2 regions of the Paenibacillus sp. sgz302115 genome follow, and region 1 is predicted to be linked to the other one. Evidence: a T-box and tRNA genes for the amino acid it is inferred to sense, from the RefSeq annotation. Region 1 holds a T-box; the other holds one or more tRNA genes.

Region 1 (3,410 bases):
CGCGGCGGTGGCGATGAGCCGGCTGGAGAGTCCGCTTTTGTCCGGGCGGGTGGCTTCGATAGTGTTCTCCATAAGCTGGACCAGATCCGTCACTTTGACGCCGATGCCCTGGCGGCCGGACATGGCGTATGAGCTTTTGCCGTCCGAGGTATCAATTCCAAGCTCAGCGGCGGAAGCTGGACTCAGCGAAACCACGCCGTAGCTTACATGATGCAGCTTCTCTGCCTGCGCAGTGTACCCAAGCACCTCCAAAGCCTGCTTCACCATCGCCTGCGGGTATTCCTGTCTGTAGTCGATGACATTGATGACCATGTCCGCTTTTCCAAAAGGCATCTGCGTTCCCGCCAAGCCGGTGGTCCACAACCCCTCATTAAATTCATTGTAGGTGAAATCCTTATCCAGCAGGCCGAATTTCCAGAGATGATAAGCAATGTCCTTGGCGGTATAGGTCAAAATCCCGTTCGAACGCACCAGCACCTTATCCTTCTGATGTTTCTCCGAATCCATCTCCGCTCCTTCTGCGGCCGATTGCTTCAGAATCCAGCAGCCTGCGAGCTTGCCCTCTGCCTCCTGAACAAAGACGGGTGTCTGCTCCAGCAGCGCAAAAGCGGAAGACCAGAAGCCTTCTTTCAGAATATTGCTCTCCCAGACCAGCAGGTCATAGCCGATGCCGAAGCTTCTCATTTCCTCTACATGCTCTCTCACAATCCGTTCAGCGACAAGGCTGCCCAGCCAGGCTGTGTTGCCGTGGCCTTCCTCCAGCGCGTGAAGAATCTCGGTGCGTTTGTGGACCGTCTCCGGCTGCTGCACATATTCCTTGTTGATGGCGGCGTATATATCCCAGCAGTAATCCCCGAACCGGACATGCTCTCCCGAGAGCGGCACATGAAGCAGACCCACCACCGTATCCGCCAGTTGATTGCCCAGATCGTCCACATAGTTATGAACTTCCACGTTAAATCCTGTTTTCCGCAAAATCCTGACCAGTGCATCCCCGATACAGGAGTTTCTCAGATGTCCGATATGCATGGCTTTATTTGGGTTTACGCTGGTATGCTCGATAATGACCTTGTCCCCGCCGGCCGCTGGAAGCTCAAAGGAATGGCCCGCCCAGGCCTGCCAGTTGATGTACATATTAATGAACCCCGGAGGGGCAATCTCGATCCGCTGCAGCATTCCTCCAGCTGTACCCATTTGCTGAAGCTCGTCTGTGATCAGCTCTGCGATAGCCATAGGCGCTTTGCGCAGGATTTTGGCCAATTGCATGGCAATGTTGCTTGAATAATCACCGAAATCGGCATTAGCGGGCTGCTCCAGCGAGATAGTTACTTGAGCTGCGCCGGCAGCGTCAAGACTGCTGAATACGTTATGCACACTTTGTTCCAAATGATTTTTAATGAGTTGACTTAACAAAGAATCCCTCTCCTTCAAGATTGCAGACTGACTAGCCTAACGGAAAAAATACACCGGTCCTGCAAACACAAAAAAGCCCACGTCTCCAAAAGAGACGAGGGCATAAGCGCTCGCGGTACCACTCTCGTTGCCGAACACAGCGGTTCAGCCACCTCACAGGTTAACGGCCTTCAGCCGGGGCTTCCTACTGCAAGTTCAGAAGTCCATCTCCCGGGTGCGCTTCATGATAAGGTCTGTACCGGTTTCCACTCTCCCGGCTCGCTGGGACTAGATCAAGATCACTACTTTCCCGTTCATTGATTGTAAATTGATTTTTTATTAGTATAGCGAATTATTGGAAGAAAGCAATAGCGATGTTGTTAATGGATGGTCAACTATACACAAAGACCGGGGAGTATGGATCAATCCCCAGTTGGTGCAGTGGAAAGATTTTTAATCTCTGTCGAGCCAAAAATAAGCAGGGCAATCACTACCACAAGCATAATCCCCCCGGTAAATTCCTCTCCGTCAAAGCTGTCCATACGAAAAATGCCCTCCCTTTTATGGATTCCTCAGCTTTAAGATTTGTCAGCCTTTTTCTTCAAGGCGCTCATAATCTCATTCAAGGTCAGACTGCTGTTATCATCGAGAAAGCTGACCAGCTTATCAACATTGTTGTTACTTAAATCATTTAATGTTGTATATTTTCCCGTAAGGCCGATGACAAGGGTGGCGTTTGTGAACATCTGGACGGAGTCTACCCGCAGCTTGCCGGACAAGAGGAGCGCAGCTACCGTGAACTCCAGTCCCTTCGGGACTTGTGTTTTTGAGTTTGCCGGTTGTTTCTTTACGCCGTTTTTCTTTCCTTTGCCAGGAGGGGGCATGGAACTCCCTTCTTCCGTAAAACAATCTGTTCATCCTTCATTTTATGCACATTTGGTAGAAATGCTACACAGAGAATAGCCCCTTCCATTTTTAACAGGCAAAGAATCAGAGCATCAGAATCTCCCGGATATCCTGCTCTGTTAAGGTGTTCAAGGCATCCTGTCCTGACTGGGTGACTTCATCAATCAGGTTCTTTTTCTTCTGCTGCAGCTCGTACATCTTGTCTTCTACCGTTCCCTGTGCAACCAGACGAATCACTTGGACTACCTTCTTCTGCCCAATCCGGTGGGCACGGTCAGCCGCTTGCTGTTCGACAGCAGGATTCCACCATAGGTCATAGAGAATCACGGTGTCCGCTCCGGTCAGATTGAGGCCCGTGCCGCCGGCTTTGAGCGAGATCAGGAAAAGATCGCGTTCTCTGTCATTGAAACGGCTGCAGAGCTCGACCCGCTGGGAGGCAGGCGTCTGGCCGTCCAGATAGAAATGCGGAACCCCCTGGAGGCCCAGTTCGCGGCTGATCAGGTGGAGCATTTCGGTAAATTGTGAAAAGACAAGCATTCGTTTGCCGGAGCTGCGGCACTCCTCAATGATCTCCAGCAACTGCTCAAATTTGCCGGAGCTCCCCTTATATCCATCAACAAAAAGCGCAGGATGGCAGCAAAGCTGACGCAGGCGGATAAGCCCGGCGAGCACCTTTAGCCTTCCATTGCCGAACATGTCGCTGTCGAGATGCTTGAGCGCTTCCTTCCGCAGCCTGGCCAGATAGGCGACATACAGCTTTTTTTGTTCCGGCAGCAGCTCCGAGGCCTGCAGCGACTCGATTTTATCCGGCAGCTCCTTGAGTACATCGCTTTTGAGGCGGCGGAGCAGAAACGGCCGTACCCGCTTTGCGATGGTCTCCCGGGGCAGGTCGTGGAAGGCTTTTTTGCCTGGGAACAGCCCGGGGAACACTACGCCGTAAATGGACCACAAATCCTCCAGCGCATTCTCCACCGGTGTGCCGGTAAGTGCGAAGCGGTAGCGTGCTTGCAGCGCTTTTGCCGCTTGAGCGGTCTGGGTGGCATGATTCTTGATCACCTGCGCTTCGTCGAGAATGAGGGTGTGGAACGAGTGCTTGACGTATAGCGCCACAT
Region 2 (3,410 bases), on a different contig from region 1:
GGAATGGAGGGGCGGCTGCGGAGTGATTCGATATTCCGCCAGAATGTTCGAAATGCTGATATTATCACGTTATCCATCGGTGGCAATGATTTGATTAAAGCGGCCAAATCGACAGCGCTTCGTCCGGGCGATCTGTCTCCCGTGTTGCAGAAGTCCCTTCGCGAATGTAAAAGAAATTTCAGCGATATTATGGGCTTGCTTTGGCAGTTGAAGGCAAGAAGTCCTAATCCCTATATCATTCGGGTCGTTGGATTATACAACCCCTATCCTCAGCTAATGGAGGCTACGGACTGGGTGCGGCAGTTCAACCGCTATGCTGCGGGATACAGCAGCAGTGTATGCGGCTTTGCTTCTATTTATTATGAGTTTGCCGGCAACGAGCGGAGCCTGCTGTCACTAGATCATCTGCATCCTAACGGAAGAGGCTACCGCGTTATCGCCGGGAAGCTGGATGCTCTGGGCTATGGAAGGCTTAGGTAAATCAAATCTGTTGCTGTTATGCCAAAAAAGAGGAGGCTTCGAACCCGTCAGGGTCTGAAGCCTCCTCTTTTTTTATTGTGTGTCTGATCCGGATTACACGCCTGCAGGAAGCGTCTTCTCGATAACTTTATCAACAAGACCGTATTCAGCCGCTTCGGTGGCGCTCATGAAGTAGTCGCGGTCTGTGTCCTTCTCGATCTTCTCCAGCGGTTGACCGGTACGGTCAGCCAGAATGCGGTTCAGCTTGTCGCGCATCTTAAGGATGCGGCGGGCACGGATTTCGATGTCCGTCGCCTGACCTTGAGCGCCGCCCAGCGGCTGGTGAATCATAATTTCGCTGTTTGGCAGCGCAAAGCGTTTGCCTTTGGCACCGGCGTTCAGCAGGAACGCTCCCATGGAAGCGGCCATGCCCACACAGATGGTGGAAACATCCGGCTTGATGTATTGCATTGTATCAAATATAGCCATTCCGGCTGTAATAGAACCGCCAGGGCTGTTCACATACAGGTGAATATCCTTTTCCGGGTCTTCGGCAGCCAGGAACAGCATTTGTGCGATGATGGAGTTGGCTACCACGTCATTAACCTCCGTTCCGAGGAAAATGATGCGGTCCTTCAGCAGGCGGGAATAGATGTCATAAGCGCGCTCACCGCGGTTGCTCTGTTCTACTACCATAGGAATATAACTCACGTGGAAAACCTCCTTGAATTGGTTCTTCGAATGTGTTCATTTTTTACTGTTACCGTATTAACCACATGATAAACAAATTCAAACAAAAAGTCAAAGAAAGTCAAACTTAGTTTATAAAAAAAGAGCCAGCAAGCGGCTCTTTGGTTAATTACTATATGGATGGCGCGCCCGCCAAGAATCGAACTTGGATCTCAGGCTTCGGAGGCCTACGTCATATCCATTGGACCACGGGCGCAACAGAAATTATTATAATATATTTATTTATTAAATGCAACGGAAAATCACAGCGCTGTCAAAACTTCTTCATCCGGCTCCATACCCCCGGGTTTCTAACGACCTTCCATGAGGCGTGAGATGTATAAGATGAAAAGAGGTTGAGAATTATACTCTGCGAAGACTTGCACTCCGCGTGAGTTTTGGGTAGAATATTGGTGGGACTTAAAAAGTTAACCCGGGACATTTTGAGACCATGAACGAGGGAATAAGAGGAAGACGAAGTTGCAGGAGTGAAGGCATGCGTAATTTATTAGAAATCCAAAAGCAGCTTTTGCCTGATCTCATGGATACCCTTAAGAGACGTTACACGATTCTACATCAGATCATGCTGTCCGATATTATTGGGCGTAGAACACTTGCGGCTTCGCTTGATATGACCGAGCGGGTGCTCCGCGCCGAGACGGATCTTCTGAAATCGCAAGGGCTCATTGAGATCGAGAGCGTAGGCATGCGTATAAGCGATGCCGGACGCAGACTGCTTGACTTGCTGGAGCCGATCGCCAAGAGCCTGTTTGGCCTGGATGATCTGGAAGAGAAAATTCGTACAACGTATGGTCTGAACAAAGTGATTGTTGTACCTGGCGATTGCGAAACGTCACCGTTCACGAAGCGTGAGCTGGGGCGCGCAGGAGCCAAGGCATTGCTCGGTGTGCTGCGTTCCGATGATACCATTGCCGTCACCGGCGGTTCAACGCTGGCTGAGATGGCGGATCAGCTGCCACCCCCATTATCCCTTTCCTATAAGAACGCTTGGTTTGTGCCGGCGCGCGGAGGCTTGGGAGAGAGCATGGAGATTCAGGCTAACACCATCGCCTCAACGATGGCCAAGCGGATTGGCGCCAATTACCGTCTGCTGCATGTGCCCGATCTGCTTAGTGAAGATGCATATCAGTCACTGGCGCTTGACGCAAATATTGGAGAGATCGTGCAAATCATCCGCAGATCGCGTATTATTGTGCATGGGATTGGCGATGCCATTGAAATGACCCGCCGCCGCAAGCTGGATGAGGCTACAGTCTCGGAGATTCAAGGCGAAGGAGCGGTTGCCGAATCGTTCGGCTATTATTTCAATGAAGAGGGCCAGGTTGTCCACACCATGCTGACGATGGGATTGCGTCTGGAGGATATCATCCGCACAGAAGTTGTAGTAGGTATTGCCGGCGGCAAACGCAAGGCTAAGGCAATACATGCGATGCTGCGGTTCGGGCAAGAGGATATTCTCGTTACAGATGAGGCTGCTGCTATCGAAATCGGCAAAGAAATCGACAAACAAATGCAGCCGGTGGGGTAATTCCCGAAATATGGGAGGCATGCGAAGTTATTTTGCATTATACTTAACATTGTTGTCTTGACAAGCTTAACCGCCTGTCTTGAATAAATAAAATGAAATCTAGGAGGAACTATTCAATGAGTGTAAAAGTTGGTATTAACGGTTTTGGACGTATTGGACGCCTTGCATTCCGCCGTATTCAAAATGTAGAAGGTATCGAAGTGGTAGCAATCAACGACTTGACTGACGCTAAGATGCTTGCTCATTTGCTTAAATATGATACAACTCAAGGTAAATTCCAAGGAGACGTTGAAGTACATGACGGCTTCTTCAAAGTGAACGGCAAAGACGTTAAGGTTCTGGCTAACCGCAACCCTGAAGAACTTCCTTGGGGCGAGCTCGGCGTTGACATCGTTCTGGAATGCACAGGCTTCTTCACAACTAAAGAAGCTGCTGAGAAGCACCTTAAAGGCGGAGCTAAAAAAGTAGTAATCTCCGCTCCAGCTACAGGTGACATGAAGACTGTTGTATACAACGTTAACCATGACATCCTGGATGGTACTGAAACAGTAATCTCCGGCGCATCTTGCACAACTAACTGCCTGGCTCCAATGGCAAAAGTTCTGAACGACAAGTTCGGAGTTGTTGAAGGCCTGATGACTACTATCCACGCTTACACTGGCGACCAGAACAC

The links. The T-box of region 1 lies ahead of AC0LWN_RS19135 (arginine--tRNA ligase). A T-box ahead of a tRNA ligase gene usually reads a tRNA of that ligase, here a tRNA-Arg.
Region 2: it encodes a tRNA-Arg, which carries the amino acid that the T-box ahead of AC0LWN_RS19135 (arginine--tRNA ligase) is inferred to sense. The anticodon was not compared.

What each region holds. Positions count from the first base shown of each region.
Region 1 is NZ_JBVYOK010000010.1:101,840-105,249, forward strand. Features, by position in the region: gene AC0LWN_RS19135 (arginine--tRNA ligase) at 1-1,413, opposite strand, end outside; T-box leader at 1,501-1,719, opposite strand; gene AC0LWN_RS19140 (hypothetical protein) at 1,971-2,276, opposite strand; gene AC0LWN_RS19145 (DEAD/DEAH box helicase) at 2,383-3,410, opposite strand, start outside.
Region 2 is NZ_JBVYOK010000036.1:9,366-12,775, reverse strand. Features, by position in the region: gene AC0LWN_RS31295 (GDSL-type esterase/lipase family protein) at 1-480, shown strand, start outside; gene clpP (ATP-dependent Clp endopeptidase proteolytic subunit ClpP) at 574-1,170, opposite strand; tRNA gene AC0LWN_RS31285 (tRNA-Arg) at 1,331-1,405, opposite strand; gene AC0LWN_RS31280 (sugar-binding transcriptional regulator) at 1,685-2,737, shown strand; gene gap (type I glyceraldehyde-3-phosphate dehydrogenase) at 2,854-3,410, shown strand, end outside.